Regions from separate parts of the Telluria sp. RT2P19 genome, predicted to be linked through region 1. Evidence: predicted binding sites of a transcription regulator. Region 1 holds the regulator's gene; each other region holds the start of a gene.
What was found. The regulator FNR, encoded in region 1, switches genes on or off when oxygen is low (the NO sensors DNR and NnrR bind a similar motif). The targets are predictions, from matches to a motif close to TTGATNNNNATCAA.
Positions count from the first base shown of each region.

Region 2: a site for FNR is predicted at 4,146-4,159, ahead of AC56KW_RS13880 (universal stress protein). Genes of this name have one in related genera too.
Region 3: a site for FNR is predicted at 5,127-5,140, ahead of AC56KW_RS22125 (CehA/McbA family metallohydrolase). Genes of this name have one in related genera too.

Region 1 is NZ_JCASIL010000003.1:427,957-434,819, reverse strand. It holds gene AC56KW_RS06210 (DMT family transporter) at 1-518, opposite strand, end outside; gene AC56KW_RS06205 (helix-turn-helix transcriptional regulator) at 580-1,338, opposite strand; gene fnr (fumarate/nitrate reduction transcriptional regulator Fnr) at 1,344-2,105, opposite strand; gene AC56KW_RS06195 (cytochrome ubiquinol oxidase subunit I) at 2,330-3,799, shown strand; gene cydB (cytochrome d ubiquinol oxidase subunit II) at 3,802-4,809, shown strand; gene AC56KW_RS06185 (DUF2474 domain-containing protein) at 4,809-4,937, shown strand; gene AC56KW_RS06180 (TorD/DmsD family molecular chaperone) at 5,012-5,707, shown strand; gene AC56KW_RS06175 (formate dehydrogenase) at 5,694-5,912, shown strand; gene AC56KW_RS06170 (formate dehydrogenase subunit alpha) at 5,931-6,863, shown strand, end outside.
Region 2 is NZ_JCASIL010000010.1:65,338-72,200, reverse strand. It holds gene leuC (3-isopropylmalate dehydratase large subunit) at 1-626, opposite strand, end outside; gene AC56KW_RS13890 (chemotaxis protein CheA) at 1,088-2,971, opposite strand; gene AC56KW_RS13885 (protein phosphatase CheZ) at 2,971-3,846, opposite strand; gene AC56KW_RS13880 (universal stress protein) at 4,232-4,699, shown strand; gene AC56KW_RS13875 (response regulator) at 4,791-5,435, shown strand; gene AC56KW_RS13870 (Crp/Fnr family transcriptional regulator) at 5,873-6,667, shown strand; gene AC56KW_RS13865 (hypothetical protein) at 6,845-6,863, opposite strand, start outside.
Region 3 is NZ_JCASIL010000022.1:40,008-46,870, forward strand. It holds gene AC56KW_RS22100 (outer envelope protein) at 1-543, shown strand, start outside; gene AC56KW_RS22105 (GH92 family glycosyl hydrolase) at 609-2,948, opposite strand; gene AC56KW_RS22110 (RidA family protein) at 3,082-3,492, opposite strand; gene AC56KW_RS22115 (LysR family transcriptional regulator) at 3,567-4,469, opposite strand; gene AC56KW_RS22120 (YdeI/OmpD-associated family protein) at 4,485-5,057, opposite strand; gene AC56KW_RS22125 (CehA/McbA family metallohydrolase) at 5,217-6,824, shown strand; gene AC56KW_RS22130 (TMEM165/GDT1 family protein) at 6,821-6,863, opposite strand, start outside.

The sequences.
Region 1 (6,863 bases):
CACGACACCAGCGCACCGACGGCGCAGGCCAGGCCTGCCAGGGAAGCGGAACCGGCGCCCGACAGCGACTGCCAGCCGATGCACGCCAGGCCCGCGCTGCTCAGTAGCAGCGACGGCAGCAGCCGGCGCAGCGGCACCCCATGACGGTCGCGCGCGCCCACCAGCGTGAGCGCGATCGGCAGCAGCCCGATCACGATCGACACCATGGCCACGCCGCCTTGCTGCACCGCGTTGGCCAGGAACAGGTAATAGACGATGTTGCCGGTCAGGCCGAGGCCGACCAGGGTACGCCAGGCCTGCCAGTCGAGATGGCTGCGCAGCCGCCTCCAGGCCGGGTAGATGAGGAGGGCGGCGACCAGCCCGTAAGCGAGGTAGCGCCCGGCGGCCAGCTGGATCGGCAGGAATGCGGGCGCCAGTGCCGGCGCCAGGAAGACCAGGCCCCATAGCGCGCCGGCGGCGATCCCGGCGCCGACGCCGGCCAGGATGGAAAGACCGGTCGCGCCGGTGGTGGTGTGCATGTGAATCTCCTTCGATGAACGGAGATTGTCGATGCTGGAGCAGCGGTTGTCCTGGCCGGAACTACTGCGGGTTTGACGCGCTCTCCCGACTTGCGCGCCGATAGGCGGCGGGCGTGGCGTCGCAAGCGCGGCGCATGGCGCGCGTCAGGCTGGTCTGGTCCGAGAAACCGCAGGCGAGCGCGATATCGGCCACGCTGCGGCTGGTGCCGGCCAGCAGGCCGCGTGCGCGATCGAGGCGGCAGTCCAGCAGCCAGGCATGCGGCGTTCGGCCAAGCTCTTCGCGAAACACGGCGTGCAGGCGGCTCACGCTCAGGTTGGCGGCGCGCGCCATCGATTCGGTGCTCCAGTCCAGACCGGGCGCGGACTCGATGCGCGCCAGCAGTACGGCCAGGCGCGAGCTGGCGCGCGGCGTATCAAGGCTCAGGGTGTCGAGCAGCAGCGGGGCCCAGCCCTGCACCAGCGCCGGCGCCGGAGCGGCCTCGCGCGCCATGAGGCCCATGAACTCGATCAGCTTGCGCGCGGGTGGGCCCAGCGCGATGAAGGGCCGCTCCAGCAGGCCCTGCCAGGGACCGTGCCCGAAGGCGGTGCGCTCGACGTCGACGATCAGCGAACAGTTGGCGGCCTGGCTCGATTGCGCATGCCAGGCGCCGGGCGCGACCAGCGCGCCGTGCAGGGGATCGAGCCGGCCGCGCCGCTCCTCGATGTCGAGCAGCACGTCTCCATGCACCGGCAGCACCAGCTGGGCGAAGTCGTGGCGGTCGCCCCGGTGCACGCGATCGTAGCTGCGCAAGTGCAGGTCGCAGGAGGGCCGCGCAATCATGGTCTTTACGCCATCGGACTGCACACGTCGGTGCCGGCTGCCAGCGCCTTCAGCTTGGGCTGGTCGAGCAGGGTGACTTCGCGCTTGTCGACTTCGAGCCAGCCCTGCTTCTTGAAGCGCGACAGCAGGCGGCTGATGCTCTCGATGGTCAGGCCAAGGTAGTTGCCGATGTCTTCGCGCGACATGCGCAGCTGGAAACGGTCGGCGGCGTAGCCGCGCGCGGCGTAGCGGGCCGACAGGTTCACCAGGAAGACGGCGAAACGCTGCTCGGCACGCATATTGCCCAGCAACAGCATGACGTTCTGCTCGCGCGTGATTTCCTGGCTCATGATGCGGTGGAAGTGGCGCAGCAGCGTCGGCACCTCGCCGAACAGGTCTTCCAGGCGCGCGAACGGGATCTCGCACACTTCGCTGTCTTCGAGTGCGACGGCGTCGCAGTGGTGCGTGCCGCTGATCGCATCCATGCCGAGCAACTCGCCGGCCATCTGGAAGCCGGTGATCTGGGCCACCCCGGCCGCATTCACCTGGTAGGTCTTGAAGTGGCCGAAGCGCACCGCGTACAGGTTGCGGAAAGGCTCGCCCACGGCGTACAGGCGTTCGTCGCGCTCGAGCCGGCGGCGCCGGCCGATGATCTTGTCCAGGCGGTCGATCTCGGCTTCTTCCAGTCCCATCGGCAGGCATAGCCGGTGCATGCTGCACTGCGCGCAAGACTTCAGTGCATGGAGATTCAGGGACGGCTCGGACTGCCGGGACAGGGACTGGCTCATGGGGATGGTCGCTTTATTCGGTACACCGGGAATTATAGACCCCTTGCACGGCGTGCCTACGGGCAAGGCAGAAACCTGCGCTAAATAAGGAACAAACAAGGAACTTTTGTTGCGATTCGATCGGCATGTGTTCAAAAACGACTCAACAATGATAAAAATGACATCGTCAATCGTGCGCGTCGGTGCTGTGCTTACCATGTGCATTCGACTTCGGGGGAGTTCATATGTTCGGCTTGACCGCACTGGAGCTGGCGCGCATCCAGTTCGCCTTCACGATTTCCTTTCACATCATCTTCCCCGCGATCACTATCGGCATGGCCAGCTATCTGGCCGTGCTCGAGGCGTGCTGGCTCAAGACGAAGCGCCAGGTCTACGTCGACCTCTACCATTTCTGGCTCAGGATCTTCGCGGTCGCCTTCGGCATGGGCGTGGTGTCGGGCATCGTGATGGCCTACCAGATCGGGACCAACTGGAGCTACCTGTCCGAGTTCGCCGGCAGCGTCATGGGCCCGCTGCTCACCTACGAGGTGCTGACCGCCTTCTTCCTGGAGGCCGGCTTCCTGGGCGTGATGCTGTTCGGCTGGAACCGGGTCGGGCCGCAACTGCACTTCCTTGCCACCTGCATGGTCGCCATCGGCACGCTGATCTCCTCGACCTGGATCCTGGGCGCCAACAGCTGGATGCAGACGCCCCAGGGCTACGCCATCGAGGGCGGCCGCATGATCCCGGTCGACTGGCTGGCCATCGTCTTCAACCCCTCCTTTCCGTATCGCCTGATGCACATGGTGGTGGCGGCCTACCTGGCCACGGCCCTCATCGTCGGCGCGTCCGCCGCCTGGCACCTCCTGCACGGTCGCGACAACAAGAACGTGCGCAAGATGCTGTCGATGGCGATGTGGATGATCCTGCTGGTGGCGCCGGTCCAGGCCGTGATCGGCGATTTCCATGGCCTGAACACGCTCAAGCACCAGCCGGCCAAGCTGGCGGCGATGGAGGGCCACTGGCAAAACACGCCGGGCGAGGCGGTGCCATTGATCCTGTTCGGCATTCCCGACATGGAGCGCGAGGAAACCCGCTACGCGGTCGAGATACCCTACCTGGGCAGCATCATCCTGACACATACGCTGCGCGGCCAGTTCCCGGGCCTGAAGGAATTCCCGCGCGCAGACCGTCCCAACTCCCTGATCGTGTTCTGGAGTTTCCGCACCATGGTGGGACTGGGCCTGTTGATGATCGCGCTCGGGGCCTGGAGCCTGTGGCTCAGGCGTGGAGGGCGAATCTACGGCAAGCGGCTGTTCCTGCGCTTTGCCCTGGCGATGGGGCCGGCCGGCCTGGTCGCCATCCTGGCCGGCTGGATCACGACCGAGGTCGGCCGCCAGCCATGGGTGATCTACGGCGTGCTGCGCACGGCCGATGCGGTGTCGCCGCACAGCGCGACCACGATGGGCGTGACCCTGGGGATGTTCGTCGTGGCCTACCTGTTCGTGTTCGGCGCCGGCACCGTCTACCTGCTGCGCCTGATTCACAAGGGGCCGCAGCACTTCGTCCTGAACCGGCCGCCCGAGGGCGGGCCGGGTGAAGGGCGCACGCCGATGCGGCCGCTGTCGGCGGCCGATGTCGACAACGACGGCAGCATCAGGGGCAATATCGACGACAACCCCGACGGCAACCCCGACCAACCGACGCGGAGCTGAGCATGGGCATCGACACATCCGTTATCTGGATCCTGATCATTTTCTTCGCGGTCTTCATGTACGTGCTGCTCGACGGCTTCGACCTGGGCATCGGCATGCTGTTCCCGTTTACGCCGAAAAAGCGCGACCGCGACACCATGATGAATTCCGTCGCGCCGGTCTGGGACGGCAACGAGACCTGGCTGGTGCTGGGAGGGGAGGGACTGCTGGCGGCTTTCCCGGTGGCCTACGCCATCATCCTGTCGGGCCTGTACCTGCCGCTGATCTTCATGCTCATCGGCCTGGTGTTTCGCGGCGTCGCCTTCGAGTTCCGCTTCAAGGCCAAGGAACACGAGCGCCACCTGTGGGACAAGGCTTTCATCGGCGGCTCGGTGGCGGCGGCCTTCTTCCAGGGCGTGACGCTGGGCGGCTTCCTGGACGGCATTACGGTCTCTGGCCGCAGTTTCGCCGGCGGGCCGCTCGACTGGATCGCGCCGTTCCCGCTGCTGGCCGGCCTGGGGGTGATGATCGCCTACACCCTGCTGGGCGCCACCTGGCTGGTGATGAAGACCGAGGGCGAGCTGCAGGCGCGCATGATCCAGGTCGCGCGGCCCTTCGCCTGGCTGCTGCTGGGCGCCATCGTCGCGGTCAGCATCTGGACTCCGCTGCGCTTTGCCGCCGTCGCCGAGCGCTGGTTCACCTTCCCGAACATCGCCTTCCTGGCGCCGGTGCCGATCCTGGTGGTGGTGTGCATGGTGCTGCTGCTGCGCGCACTGGCGCGCAAGCCGTTCCGCCAGCCCTTCGTGCTGGCGCTGGCGCTGATCTTCCTCGGCTACAGCGGCATGGCGATCAGCATCTGGCCGCACGTGGTGCCGCCGGCCATCACGATCTGGGAGGCGGCCTCGCCGCCGCAAAGCCAGGGGTTCGCCCTCGTCGGCACGCTGTTCATCCTGCCCATCATCCTGATGTACACCGGCTGGTCGTACTGGGTATTCCGGGGCAAGGTCAAGCACGACGCGGGGTATCACTGATGGCCACGCGCCGCCGATGGCTGCGCCAGCTGGGCTGGATGGCGCTGCTGTGGCTGGGCGGCGTCGCCACCCTGGCGCTCGTCGCATTTCTTATAAGAATTGTCATGCACGCCGCCGGCATGCGCTAAGCGCAACTGTGCGCACCTCATGTCATTCGAGGTCTACACTAACGATACAAGTTGAACAACTGGAGTACTCCACAGTGTCATCAACCAGCGTGACCGCGCCTGCCAGCGGCGCCTCTGTCGCCCCCGTGGCCACCATCGCCCCTCCCGCCATGCCGCCAGGGGGCGAAGACCAGGCCAGGGCCGACCTGTACGCCTTGCTGTCCCGCCTGCTGCTGGCCGCCCCGGACGCCGCGCTGCTCGACGCGCTCGCGTCCAGCGACCCGATCCTCGCCGAAGGCGGCGACCCGGCGCTCGAGCGGGCCTGGGAGCAGCTCACCGTGGCTTCCGGCGTCATGGACGCGCACGCCGTCGCCGACGAATTCGCCGCGCTGTTCATCAGCATCGGCTCGCCCCCGGTCGACCCCTATGGCTCGCGCTACCTGGCCGGCTACATGAACGACACGCCGCTGGCGCAGCTGCGCGAATCCCTGGCCCGCCTCGGCCTGGCGCGCATGCGCGGCAGGGGCGATTTCGAAGACCATCTCGGCGCGCTGTGCGAAACCATGCGCGTGCTGGTCGCCGGCGCACCCGGCGTCCAGCGCCAGCCGCTGGCGGTGCAGCGCGAATTCTTCGAGGCCCATCTCGGTTCCTGGTGCATGCGCGCGCTGGACGATATCGCCAACGCCGATGGCGCCAATTATTACCGCCTGGTCGCCCGCTTCGCGCAGGCGTTCCTGGCGATCGAGGCGGAAGCATTCGCCGTAGGAGAGGAGAGCGATGAGCAAGCATGATCTTGACGCCGCGCAAGACCGGCCCGACCCGGCGCGGCGCGGCTTCCTGAAGGCCGCCCCGCTGGGGGCGCTGGCCGTTGTCGCCGCCACGCCGGCGACGGCGGCGCCAGCTCCGGCACCGGCCGCGCCCGACCCCAAGGTCAAGCGCGGCTACCACGAGACGGAACATATCCGCCGCTATTACGAGACCGCCGCCTACTGGTAGGCAAGCAGAGGAACCACTATGTCACTGGTCAAATCCACGCGCGACAGCGCGTTGAAACGGCGCCGCTTCCTGGTCGGGGCCGGCGTTGCCGCCGGCGCCGGCGCGCTGGGGCGCCATCTGCCGCTGAACGTGATCGAGCCGGCCCAGGCCGACCCGGTGCCCAATACCCCGGTGCCGACCGAAGTCAAGCGCACCGTGTGCAGCCACTGTTCGGTCGGCTGCTCGGTCGACGCCGTGGTCGCCAACGGCGTCTGGGTGCGGCAAGAGGCAGCCTTCGATTCGCCGATCAATATGGGCGCCCACTGCGCCAAGGGCGCGTCGGTGCGCGAACACGCCTTCGGCGAGCACCGCCTGCGCTACCCGATGAAGCTGGTGAACGGCAAGTACCAGCGCATCTCATGGGACCAGGCCATCGACGAGATCGGCGACAAGCTGCTCCAGCTGCGCAAGGAAGCCGGGCCGGACGCGCTGATGGTGATCGGCAGCTCCAAGCACAATAACGAGCAGGCTTATCTGCTGCGCAAATGGGTCTCGTTCTTCGGCACCAACAACTGCGACCACCAGGCGCGCATCTGTCACTCGACCACGGTCGCGGGCGTGGCCCAGACCTTCGGCTACGGGGCCATGACGAATTCGTTCAACGACCTGCACCACAGCAAGGCGGTGCTGTTCATCGGTTCCAACCCGGCCGAGGCGCACCCGATCTCGATGCTGCACTTCCTGCACGCCAAGGAACTGGGCGCCAAGATGATCGTCATCGATCCCCGCTTCACCCGTACCGCGCGTTTCGCCGACCACTACGTGCGGGTACGTCCCGGCACCGACATCCCGCTGGTATGGGGCATCCTGTGGCATATCTTCAATAACGGCTGGGAAGACAAGAAATTCATCGAAGAGCGCACCTGGGGCATGGAAGACGTGCGCGCCGAGGTCATGAAATGGACGCCTGAC
Region 2 (6,863 bases), on a different contig from region 1:
CGGATGGCGCCGCCGCCAAATTCGATGGCGTAGCCGGTGCCGCCGGCGGTGCCGATCTTCCCGATCACGGCCAGCACGATGTCTTTCGCGGTCACGCCGGGATTGAGGTCGCCCTCGACCTTCACCAGCATCGACTTCGATTTCTTGGCCAGCAGGGTTTGCGTGGCCAGCACGTGCTCGACTTCCGAGGTGCCGATGCCGTGCGCCAGGCAGCCGAAGGCGCCGTGGGTCGAGGTGTGCGAGTCGCCGCAGACGACGGTCATGCCCGGCAGGGTCGCGCCTTGCTCGGGCCCGATCACGTGCACGATGCCCTGGCGCTTGTCGTTCATGTCGAAATAGGTCAGGCCGAAGGCCCTGGTGTTGGCGTCGAGCGTCTCGACCTGCAGGCGCGAGGTCGGGTCAAGGATGCCTTGCGCGCGGTCGGTGGTCGGCACGTTATGGTCGGCCACGGCCAGGTTCGCGGAGACGCGCCATAGTCCGCGACCTGCCTCGCGCAGGCCGTCGAAGGCTTGCGGGCTGGTGACTTCGTGCACCAGGTGGCGGTCGATATAGAGGACTGTGGTGCCATCGGCGTCGGCACGCACGACATGGGAATCCCAGAGTTTGTCGTAGAGCGTTTTTTGCATGGTCGATCCAGTAGTGCGGTGAGGTGAAGCGCGGCCCCGTCAATGTACGGCTGACAGGGCCGGGTTTTCGATTATGCCATAATTGTGCAGTGCCGCACCAAGCTGGGGCGACGCACGTTTATGCCAAAGACATTAACACGAGGCAAATAATATTTGCAAGTGGTTTGCCTGATGCAAATAAAAAAAGCCTGTGTCGATGACACGGGCTTTTGTCTGGCTTTTGTCTGGCTTTTGGCCGGCACTCGCTGGCTTTTGGCTGGCACTCGCTGGCTTCGGTTAGCGTCGCTGGCTTTTGGCTGGCACTCGCTGGCTTCGGTTAGCGTCGCTGGCTTTTGGCTGGCACTCGCTGGCTTCAGTTAGCGTCGCTGGCTTTCGGTTGACATTCGCCGGCCTCGGGTCGCACCGGATGATCTTGCTGCAAACTATCGGCACGTGGACGGCAAAGCCGTCCAGTCTACGCGTCAGGCTGCAAGCCTGACGCTGCTCCTGCACCCATCCATCAGGAACGACAACCCGACCACCAGCACCAGTTCGCCCTCGGCCGAGCGCGCGGTGCCGGTGATGCCCTCGACCGTCAGCGCGGTCATCGGCTTGATCACCAGGTCGGCGGTGCCGTCGACCGCCTCCATTGCCAGGATGTAAGGCTGCGGGGCGTTGATGACGATGCCGACTTTTTCCAGCGCGGCCTCGTAGCCCAGCGCCAGCGCCAGCGAGCGCACCGGCAGCGGGCGGCCCTGGTCTTTCAGCACCGGCGCGCCGCCGACGCAGGCGAAGTTGTCCGGCAGTTCGACCACGCGCTCGACGACGGCCATCGGCAGCGCCAGTTGCGCGCCCGAGGTCGACACCAGCATGGTCGGCACGATCGACAGCTCGATCGGCAGGCGGATCGCGAAGCGCGTACCCTTGCCGAGCGAGGATTCGATGCGGATTGCACCGCGGTTCTTCTCCACCGCGGTCTTGACCACGTCCATGCCCACGCCGCGGCCCGACACCGAGGAAGCGACTTCCTTGGTCGAGAAGCCCGGCAGGAACACGAGCTGGTAGGCGTCTTCGTCGCTCTGGGCGCCGTTCTCGCCGATCAGGCCCTTGTCGAGCGCCTTCTTGCGCAGCCTGACCGGGTCCATGCCCTTGCCGTCGTCCTGCAGCACGATCATGACGCTGTTGGCTTCCTGCCAGGCCTTGAGCAGGATGAAGGCCTTGGCCGGCTTGCCGGCGGCGACGCGCTCTTCGGGCGATTCGACGCCATGGTCCAGGGCGTTGCGCAGCATGTGCACGAGCGGGTCGTACAGGCTGTCCACCACCACGCGGTCGACCTCGGTTTCAGCGCCTTCGATGGTCAGCTCGACATCCTTGCCAAGGTCTTTGGCCAGCTCGCGCACCAGGCGCGGGAATTTCTGGAACAGGCGGCCCACCGGTTGCATGCGGGTCGCGAGCGTCGCGCGCTGCAGCTCGGCCGAGTAGCGCGAGGCGCGCTCCAGGGTTTCGCTCAGCGTCGCGATCAGCACCGCGGCCTGGCCTTCGAACTTGAACTGCTGCAGGCGCTCGAGCAGCACCGCGGCCTGGTTGGCGGCCTGCACCGATTCGCCCGCCACTTCGAGCAGCGCGTCGAGCTTGACCGCGTCGATACGGATGCTCTCGTCCTTGGCCGGCGCGGCGACGGCGGCCTTGTTGTCGGTGCGGCGCTCGACGCCGTCCCAGTTCTTGCCGGCCGCGGCCGGCGTGGCTGCAGCGGCGACGGGGGTGGAGGCGGCGAGCGGCGCGGCGGCGGCGACCGGCGCGGCAGCGGGCGCCGCGGCATGGCCGCTGGCGATCGCATGCGCGGCCGGCACCACGGCGTTATACATGCCGGTCCAGTCGAGGCCTTCGTCACCGATGGCTGCCGGCGCCACCGTCTCGAGCGCGACGACGGCGACGGGTGCGGCCACCACGGGGGCGACGGGGGCCGCGGCCGGCGCATTGTCCTTGCCTTCGATCGCATCCATCAGGATGCGTTCGAGGTCACCCGGCATCTGCGCCAAGCCTTCCGGCGGCGTGCCGTTGTTCAGGTCACCCAGCTGGTCGGCCACGAAGCCCGACGCCTGCAGCGCGGCTTCGATCGCCAGCGGCGTGACCGGCGCGGCGCCGGTGCGCAGCGCGTCGAACAGGTTCTCGGTCAGGTGGCAGGCCGCGACCAGCGCGGGCAGGCCCATGAAGCCGGCGCCACCCTTGATCGTATGGAACGACCGGAACACCGCATTGAGCGTTTCCTTGTTGTCCGGGTCGCGTTCGAGGCGCAGCAGGTGTTCTTCTACGTTGACCGCCAGATCCATCGCCTCGACGACGAAATCCTTCAGCATATCGTCCATTAGAATCCCAGATCGGCAAGGAGGTCGTCAACATTGTCCTGGTTCAGCGCCGTATCCGGCACCGACGGGCCCTGCATCAGCGGGGCTGGGGCGGCCGGCTGTTCCTTCTTCGCCAGCTTTTCCTTGATATCCGGTGGCGCGTTGTCGCGCAGCAGCTGGGCCAGCTCGCTCTCGACGGTCTGCGTGATCTTGACGACCTTCTTGATCAGCTGGCCGGTGATGTCCTGGAAATCCTGGGCCATCATGATCTCGAGCAGGCGTGCGCGCTCGGCTTCGGTCGCCTCGTTGACGACCGACGCGAACTGGCGCGAATCGCCGGCCAGCGCCTTGAATTCGTCCAGGCTCAGCTTGCCCTCGAACAGGTCGGCCCAGCGCTCTTCCATGTCCTTGGCCTTCTTTTGCAGCAGGTCTTGCGCCGGCATGCCTTCGTCCAGGGTGTTGAGCACCTTGTTGGCGGCCTGTTCGGTCAGGGTGGCGACGTATTCCAGGCGGTCCTGGGCGTCGACGATCTGCGACGAGGCCTCGGTCAGCGCCTTGTCGTAGCCCAGCTCGCGCAGCGAATCATGCAGCAGGCGGACGATGCCGCCCAGGCGCTCGAACATGCCGCCTTCGTCATGCGTGGTTGCAGAGGACGCGGCGGCTGGCGCTACAGCGGCTGGCGCGGCCGCGGCAGGCGCGGCCACCGCCGCGGCTGCGGCAGGCGCGGCGCTGGCGGCCACCTGGTCGAACAGGGACTCCAGGTCGTCCTCGTCACCGATGGCCTCGGCCGGCGCAGGTAAGGGCGCTGGTGCAGGCGCGGGACTTGGCAGCGCGCTGGTGCGCTGCGCCGCCACTTCCTCGAATAGTGCGTCGAAATCGTCAGCGGCGTTGGTCATGATCCCTGCTTCTCCATAATGTATAAATGTGCAATCAGCTCTGCAATTCGGTTGTCTGCTGCATCCACCTGGCCGTTTGGGCCGTAAAAATTACGGTGGAGTAATTAAAGCGAGTGTAGCAGCGTGGTTGCCGCAGGTAAATCTCAGAGAAGGCAATGCAACAAAATGGACATGGAAACTTAATTCCGCGACAATCAAAATCGTGTGTTCCTGATGCTTTTTATAAGGTGGGTGTTGTATTTTGTAATCGCAGCTCATTTTCCCTAGTTCAGTGTTGCATCGCTTCAGTATGTGTTCGTTTGATTGAACTCAACTGTTTGCATCTCACAAACCGCCATCCTGCGCCGAGTCGTCAGAATGGACGTGACCAAGGAGGAGAAACATCATGTACCGCAAGATCCTGATCACCACCGACGGTTCGGCCGTATCGCAACACACCGCCTGCGCCGGCGTCAAGTTCGCGCAACAGATGGGCGCCGAGGTGCTCGCCCTGTTCGTCGCCCCCGAATACCAGTACCCGGTCTACGTCGAGATCATCCCGCCCTCGTACCCCAGCGAAGAAGACTACCTGGCCCAGATGCGGCGCATGGGCGAGGAATACATGGGCAAGATCACGCGTTCCTGCGCCGGGGCCAACCTCCAGTGCCAGTGCATGACCGCATTTTCCGATTCGGCGGCGTTGAAGATCGTCGACGTGGCCGAGCAGGAAGGCTGCGACCTGATCTTCATGGGCTCGCACGGCCGCAGCGGCTGGAACCAGCTGCTGCTGGGCAGCGTCACCAACAAGGTGTTGTCGCATACGACCAAGCCGGTGCTGGTGCACCGGCTGATTGCCGAGCCGGCCGCCACCTGACCCGATTTTGCCCCGCATTATGTATTTACGGCTACAATAGATTTTTTGCTGATCCTGGGTAGGAGACTACTACAGGCTCGAGGAATCGATAATGGTAAGAATCGTCATCGCCGATGATCACACGATCATGCGCGAGGGGCTCAAACGCATCCTGGACGGCGCCGAGGAAGTCGACATCGTGGGCGAAGCCACCAATGGCTTCGAGGTCCTGTCGCTGGTGCGCCAGGGCGGCTTCGACCTGCTCCTGCTCGACCTGTCCATGCCGGGCCGCAGCGGCGTCGACCTGATCCGGCAGGTGCGCAGCGAAGCGCCCAAGCTGGCCATCCTGATCCTGACCATGCACGAGGAAGAGCAATACGCGGTGCGCGCCATCCGGGCCGGCGCCCAGGGCTATCTCACCAAGGAAAGCGCAGGCACGCAACTGGTGGGGGCGATTCGCAAGGTGGCGTCGGGACGCCCCTATATCAGTACCGAAGTGGCCGAGCAGCTGGCGCTGAACATCATGGCGCCTAGCGAACAATTGCTGCACAAGCAGCTCTCGGACCGCGAATTCGAAGTCTTTTCACATTTGGTGAGCGGAAAGTCGATCACCGACATCGCCAACGGCTTGCACCTGTCCGTCAAGACAGTTAGCACTCACAAGACCCGGATCATGCAGAAAATGGGGATGAGTTCGCTGTCCGAGATGGTGCAGTATGCCGTCGCGCACCGGCTGCTGTCGCCGATGAAAGCATAATGCACTGATGTCCTTTGACCGCCGCCCGTGGCTTTGGTGCGGCGCCAGCGCCAATGCCGCCCGGGTGCGCGGCAAGCTGTCCCCTCTCCGATTTTTCCTGTTCTGCAACTTGCCGCCATTCGCGCGGCGTGTTTGGTAGTAGGAGTATTCCTACTGCTGCCCCATCTGTCCTACCTACATATTCAGGCAACGCTGATATTCGTGCCGGACTCGTGTTGGCATACTGAATTCAGCGTTTCGACTTGCTTGCGATCCAAGTCACTGCGTCAGCCACACGGTGGCAGCCATACAAGTAACCATGGCATTGCAGACGCGCAACCGCACTCTGCCGTGCCGCTGGGATCGCGTGAAACCTGAGTTCCTTACCGGAGATGAGCATGCTGTCCCAGCCACTGTCAGAACAACGCAACGTCACCCAGCCGACCCTGCATTCCCCGATGGAAGCCGGACGCCAGCGCCAGGGACGGCTTTGGTCCAACCTCAAGGAAGTGTGCGACCTGCTCCGTATTCCTGCCAGCGTATCGGTGAGCTCCGAAGAATTGCTGTTCCAGCATGTGCAGTTCAAGACCGGCCAGCGCGTGCACACGATCGGCCAGGCCTTCGACACCCTGTATATCGTCAATTCGGGCTTCCTCAAGACGGTGCTGATCGACGAATTCGGCAACGAGCAGGTGCTGAGCTTCCCCATGAAAGGCGACATGCTGGGCGTCGACGGCATCCATACCCGCCACTATGCCTCCGAGGCGGTGGCCCTGTCGGACTGCGACCTGATCCTGCTGCCGTTCAAGAAACTGACCGCGCTGGGCCGCGTGCATAGCGAGCTCGAGAACATGATGTACGGCGTGATGAGCCGCGAACTGGTGCGCGAGCAGACCATGATCGGCATGCTCGGCGCCCTGTCGGCCGAGGCCCGCGTGGCGCGCTTCCTGGTCTCGCTGGCCGACCGCTTCGCCGCGATGGGGTATTCCAGCAAGCTGTTCAATCTGCGCATGACGCGCCACGAGATCGGCAGCTACCTGGGCCTGACGCTCGAGACCGTCAGCCGCACGCTGTCGGCATTCAACGAGATCGGCCTGATCACGGTGGACCAGCGCACGATTGGCATCAAGGATGCCGAGTCGCTCAAGACGCTGCGCCGGCTGCCACCGTCGCGTTCGCGTACCAAGGGCGGCGCCAGGCAGAAGGCCGAGCTTGAAGCGCCCGGTGACGACCAGGTGCTGGCGACGGCTTGATCGGCAGCGTCACGCACTCGTCAGTCAGCCCCCAACCGTCGTTCCCGCCCAGGCGCCAAGCTGGGCAGCCCGCGCGATCGTCGCGCGTGCAAATCTGGCGGGAACAGCGCCCGTGGCACTGTTTCCGCCTTCGTTGCAACGACGGGCGGCAGGCGCGGGGCCGTGACCACTCCCCGGTTACTCCTTATCCAGCGAC
Region 3 (6,863 bases), on a different contig from region 1:
GGGCGCGAGCTCCGCTTCGGGAGGGTGAAGGGAGTCGGTCTCACCGCCGGCTTCGACGTGAACACCAAGCGCGACGTCGGCTACAACTCACGCAAGCGCATGCTGGTGGTCGGGCCGACCCTGATGTGGGACGTGCCGGGATTCCTCAGCGCCAGCATTTTCCTGATCCGCGAAAGCAATGCGCCGAGCGGCGCCTTCGCCCCGATCTCCGAGGTGCGCGGACGGTACAAGTACGACAACCACCCCATGCTCAACCTGAGCTGGGGCATTCCGCTGGATGAACGCTGGGCCTTCGAGGGCTATGCCAACTTCATCGCCGAGAAGGGGCTGGATGAAACCGGCAACCCGACCGGGGCCGAGACCAACATCGACATGCAGCTGATGTACGACGTCGGCTACCATGTCGGCCAGAAGAAGAACCGCTTCCGCGTCGGATTCGAATACCAGTTCTGGAACAACAAGTTCGGGAATACCCGCGCGACCACCGGCGGGCGCGGGCAGCGCGCCAGCACACCGATGATCCGCGCCGAATACCACTTCTAGGCTGCTTGCCCGGCCGGGGACTCGGTCGTCGTCGCTGCGCGCGCGCCACGGCGCCGCTCCCTGGATCAATACCTGGTCTGGGTGTAGGGTCGGGCGTCCTGTTCCTTGCCCCAGTCCTTGTTGGGCGTCGACTGCATGGTAAACACCAGTTCGCCGCCAGCCATGATGTCTTCGTGGCGGATGAAGGTGCGGGGCAGGGGCTTGCCGTTCAGGGTCACGCGGCCGACGTAGCCGTTGGCGCTCGAAAGCTTGTCGGCGCGCACCGTGAAGCGCTTCCCGTTCGGCAGGTTCAGGACCGCCTTGTCCAGGAAGGGCCGGCCCAGCACATACTCGTTGCTGCCCGGCGCCACCGGATAGAAGCCGAGCGCGGTGAAGGCGAACCAGGCCGACATCTGTCCCAGGTCGTCGTTGCCCGACAGGCCGTCCGGCCTGTCGCTGTACTGGGTCGCCATGATGTTGGCCAGGCGTTCCTGGGTGCGCCAAGGCGCGCCGGCGAAGTTGTACAGGTAGGCCACGTGGTGCGATGGCTCGTTGCCGTGGGCGTAGTGGCCGATGAGGCCCGAGATGTCTTCCATGTGGGCGTACACGGTCTCGTCTACCTTGGCGTCGAACACCTGGTCGATCTTGCTCACCAGGCCCGCATCGCCGCCCAGGAAGGCGATCAGGCCGGCGTTATCGTGCGGCATATACCAGGAATACTGCCAGGCGCTGCCCTCGGTGTAGTCGCTGCCGAAGTTCGACAGCTCCGGGTTGAACGGCGTGCGGAATTCGCCGGAGGACTTGCGGGCGCGGATGAAGCCGGTCTCCTGGTCGAACACATTGCGGTAGTTCTGGGCGCGCTTGTAGTAACGGCGTGCGATGTCCTTCCTGCCCATCTTCTCGGCCATGCGCGCGATGGTCCAGTCGTCGTAGGCATATTCGACCGTCTTGGATGCCGCTTCTTTTTCGAGGTCGATCGGCACGTAGCCCAGCTTCATATAGTGTTCCAGGCCGCCGTAGGGACCGTATTCGGCGCTGGCGGTCATCGCGGCCAGCGCCTTGTCGGCGTCGAAGCCACGGATGCCTTTCATGTAGGCGTCGGCGATCACCGGCACCGCGTGGTAGCCGATCATGGTCCAGGTTTCCAGGCCGTGGAATTGCCATACCGGCAGGATGCCGTAGGGGCTGTGCTGCTGCGAGGCGATCAGCGAATTGACGAAGTCGGCGTTGCGCTGCTCGGGCGCGACAATGGTCAAGAGCGGGTGCAGCGCGCGGTAGGTATCCCACAGCGAGAAGGTCGAGTGGAAGCGGAAGTTCTTCGCCTTGTGCACCTGGTTGTCCGGGCCGCGGTAGCTGCCGTCCAGGTCCATGAACAACGACGGCGCCAGCATGCTGTGGTACAGGGCGGTGTAGAACTTGGTGCGCATCGGGCCCTCGGCCTCGACCTTCACGGCGCCCAGCGCATCGTTCCAGGCCTTGCCGGCGCGCTCGCGCTCGGCGTCGAAGTCCCAGCCCGGCATCTCGGCCAGGTTGGCGATGGCGTTGTCTTCGCTCACCGCCGACAGCGCGACCTTGACCAGCAGGGCGCCATCGTCCGGCACGCCGAAGTTGAAGTCGGCCATCAACTGCTTGCCTTCGACCATCGCCTTGTCGCCCGGCGTCTTGCCCGGTTGGGCGAAGCCGCGGTAGGGAATCGCTTCTTCGCGGTTCAACAGCTGGCGGGTGTCGATCGGGCGCGAGAACTGGATCGCGAAGTGCACCTGGCGGCCGGGCGCCCAGCCGCGCGTCTCGCGCATGCCGGTGATCGTGGTGCTGTTGCGTACGCGCAGGCGCGCCCACAGGTTCTTCTCGTCGTAGTGGTAGATGCTGGTGCGCAGGTCGAGCAACACCTTGGCCGGCTCGCCGGCCTTGAATTGATAGCGGTGCAGGCCCACGCGCTCGCTGGCGGTGAGCTCGACGTCCACCTCGTGGTCCTTCAGGCGCACGGCGTAGTAGCCCGGTTCGGCCTTTTCCTGGTCGTGAGAGAAGCGCGAACGGTAGCCCGAGAACGGGCGTTCCGGGTAGCCCGGCTCCAGCTTGGTCTCGCCACTGTAGGGCATCAGGAGCACGTCGCCGAGGTCCGAGTGGCCGCTGCCCGAGAAGTGGGTGTGCGAGAAGCCGAGGATCGAACTGTCGGCATGGTTGTAGCCGGCAGCCCAGGGATAGCTCTGGCGGAAATGGCGGTGCTGGGTGTCGGGGCTGAGCTGCACCATGCCGAACGGACGGCTGGCGCCGGGAAAGGTGTGGCCGTCGCCACCGGTGCCGATGAAGACATTCACCGCCTCCGCCGGGCTGCCCGGCGCAGCCGCGTGGAGCGGCGCCGCACTAAACAAAAAAGCCGCGCTGGCGGCGATCGAAAGTTGTCCGAAATGGCGTCTGGCCGTCATGATGTCTCCACACGTGGTGGCAGCGATGCGCGCTGCCTGTCCTAGTTGCATTATGCCCATCCGCAACTTATATGTGGAGTCTGGTTTCGGAGCAATCTCTACCGTGTCTTGAGCGATTTGTTTAGCGAGTTTACTAAACATTCCAGGCGCGGCGCTTGGCGACCGCTTCGATTTCGACCAGCGTATCGGGCGACGCCAGCGAGGCCACGCCGATCCCGGTCAGGGCCGGGCGCGGCAAGCCGAGGTATCGCACCAGGATGGGCGCCACGGTTTCCAGGTGCTCGCCGATCTCGCCGCGCACATAGACGCGCAGTTGCAGGATGTGCTCGACCGAGGAGCCAGCCGCTTCCAGCACGGCGATCAGGTTGCGCGCCGCGCCCTCGGTCTGTTCGGCCAGGGTGGTGTGCCTGACCCTGTATTCGCGATCCCAGTCGACCTGGCCGGACACGAACACCAGGCCCGACTCGTGGTCGATCGTTGCATGGGACAAACCATGCGGGGCGCCGTCGTACAGGGCAGGTGGGTTGATGCGTTCGATGCTCATGCGAAGTCCTTGGCCGGCGAGAGGGATGTTGATGGTGACTGCGCCAGCTTAGGCGAACGGGGGTTGCGCGGCAATCAAGCCCGGCTTGTAGCCGATACAAGGCGCGCCTTGACCCGCTCCAGCAGCCAGGAAAGAAAAGGATCGTTGCGCGCATTCGGATGGTAGGCGGCGACCACGCGATAGCCGGGCGGGTACTTGGGCAGCGCGATCTCGAACACTCCGTCCTGCGGCAGCAGGCGCGCCGGCATGAAGGCGACCAGGTCCGATCCCTTCAGGTATTCGAGCGCCATGAAGAAGGACGGCGCCGAGGCCACCACCCGGCGCCGCAATCCCTGGCGCGCGAACCAGCCGTCGGCCGACCCGGTGAAACTGGCCACGCCCGGATTGGTGACGATGAAGTCATGCTCCACCAGCGCCGCCAGCGGCATGACGCCGCCCTCGGACAGGGACCGGTTGCCGGTGACGCAGCGGTACTGTTCGGTGAACAGCGGCTGCATCAGCAGACCTGGCGCCACATACCCATCCACCGTGAGAATCAGGTCGATCTCGCCCTGGTGCAGCTTGCGGGTCAGGGCGCTGACCTCGATGTCGACCACCGCCACCTTGACCTTCGGCGCGGCGACCCGCAGGTAGCGCACCAGGTCGGCGACGACGATCTTCTGGGTGTAGTCGGTGCCCGAGATGACCAGCGTGCGCTCGGCCTGTTCGGGCCGGACCTCGACCGGCAGCGGAATCGCGTTCAGCTGGACCAGCACCTGGTCGATGTGAGGCGCGATCAGTTTCGCATACGGCGTCGGTGCCATGCCCTGGCCGGTGCGCACGAACAGCGGGTCGCCCAGGATGGTGCGGATCTTCTTCAACTGCAGGCTGACGGCCTGCTGCGACACGTCCAGGTGCTCGGCCGCGGCCGAGATGGTGGCGAAGCGGTTCAGGGCGTCCAGCGTGCGCAGGTGGGTGATTTCGAGCTTGTCGATCATCGTGTGCCGGCCGTCTTACAGGCGCTGGCCGGCGGCGCAGGCATCGATCAGGCGCGCCAGGCGCGCGCTGCGGGTTTCCTGTCTCTTCGCGCTGGTGATCCAGTGCAGGACGGTCGCACGGTAGCCGGGTGGGCAGGCGCAGAAGTAGGCCCAGGCCGCCGGCTGCGCCTGGAACACGCCCGCATCCGCGGCGTCAAGTTCGGCCGGCATTGCGCGCTCGTGCGCATAGACGCGCGAACGTTCCTCCGAGCGATGCGCGAACGCCGCTTCTCCGGCCGGCAGCAGCAAGCCCTGCGCACGCAGGACCTCGATCTTGGCGATATTCACCGCACTCCAGATCGACCCCGGTTTGCGCGGCGTGAAGCGAATGCTGTAGCTGTATTCATCAATGCGCCGACGCACGCCGTCGATCCAGCCGTGGCGCAGCGCCTGATCGACCGATTCCGGCCAGCTCATGGAGGGCCGGCCGCTGCCGACCTTGTGGAAACCAACCAGCAGTTCGGTGGCGCTGGCGGCATGTGCGGCGAGCCAGGCGCCGAAGGACTCGGCGTTCTCGAAATAGACGGGGGCTGGGGTGCGCAACGGCATGGGAACTTCCTGATCATGAGAGAGCCCATCAACCTTAACCGGCGGCCGTGCGCCTCGCAAGTTGTCTCTTTGAAATCGATCAAAGAGCGAGAGTGGAGTGGCCATTTTTGCAAGATATTGCGCAATATGTTCACAGCATAAAATTGCAAAAATTGCATCATGAAAACTTCGCTATCGCCTCCACTTCTGTCCCTGTCCCTGTGCTGCAGCCTGGCGCAAGCCGCCCCCGCAGAACACCAGGAATTCGAAGCCACCCTGCTCGCGCCGTTCCGGGCCGGCACGGCGCCGGGGAGGACCTTCACCTTGCACTTCGCCTATCCGGGGCTGGCGTGCGAGGATACGGTCGACTGGCGGGTGGAGCTGGTCCGGCCCGGCGGACGCGTCGCCCTGCGCTGGCGCGGTGTGGCGCCGTTCACGGGCGAGGCCATGACGGTGGCGGTGCCATGGTCCGGCCGCCTTGGTTTGGCGCCGGCGCCAGATGGCATCTACCGCATCCGGCTGCATGCGACCGTGCGCGGCCACGCGCATGAAGAGATCGAGCAGGATTGGGAGATCGCGGTCGGCGCGCCGCGCGAGCCGGCGATGCCGGCGTTCGCTCCCCTGCCGCGGCCCTTCGCGCCGGCCGCCGCTCCGGCGCCCGGCGCGCTGCCCTACACGGTCTATCTCGGCAACCTGCACAGCCAGACCAATCACAGCGACGGCGGCGCAGACCTGACCGAATGCAAGGGCGCCCAGCCGCCTTTGACGGCGCCGCACGGTCCGGACGCCGCCTTCGCCTATGCCAGGCAGCGCGGCCTCGACATCCTGGTCGCCTCGGAGCACAACCACATGTACGACGGCTCGGAAGGCCGCGCGCCGAACGCCGACCCGGCCGTCGCCAAGGGTTTGTACCGCGCCGGCCTGGAGGCCGCCGCCAGCTTCTCGAAGAAGCATCCGGACTTCCTGGCGGTGTACGGCCTGGAATGGGGCGTCATCAACAATGGCGGCCATATCAACATCTTCAATAGCGATGAGCTGCTGGGATGGGAGACCAATGCCAGGGGCGCTCTGATGGCCGACACGCGGACCCCGCGCGGCGACTACGCCGCCCTGTACACGCTGATGCGCGAACGCGGCTGGGTGGGGCAGTTCAACCATCCGGCGCACTCGGGCCAGTTCCAGGTGGACGGCGTGCCGCTCGCCTATACCGGGGACGGGGGGGAGGCAATGGCGCTGTGCGAGGTGATGAACAGCACCGCGTTCTCGACCAACGCCAGCGAGACCGAGACCCGGCGCAGCAATTTCGAAGGCGCCTGCAACCGGCTGCTCGAAGCCGGCTACCGGCTGGCGTTCAGTACCAACCAGGACAACCACTGCGCCAACTGGGGGGCATCGTTCACCAACCGCACCGGCGTGCTGCTCCCATCCGGCACGGCCCTGGACCGCGCCACGTTGGTCGAAGCGCTCAAGGCGCGCCGCGTGTTCGCGACGATGGACAAGGATTCGCAGCTGGTCCTGACCGCGAATGGCCGCCTGATGGGCGAGCGCTTCGATAATCGCGGGCCGCTGACACTGGTAGTGAATTTTTCGAGCGCACAAGGCAGGAAAGCCGCCTTGGTGGCGATCATGGAAGGCGTCCCGGGCCGCAAGGGCACGGTGACGCAGATGTCGGACCAGGCCGAGATTACTTTCACCCCGACGCCGGGCGCGCACTTCTATTATGCGAAGGTGACCCAGGACGACGGCAATGTAGTGTGGTCGGCGCCGGTGTGGATCATGCAGGACTAGAACCCCAGCACTTCGCCCATCCCCAGCAGCGTGGCGATG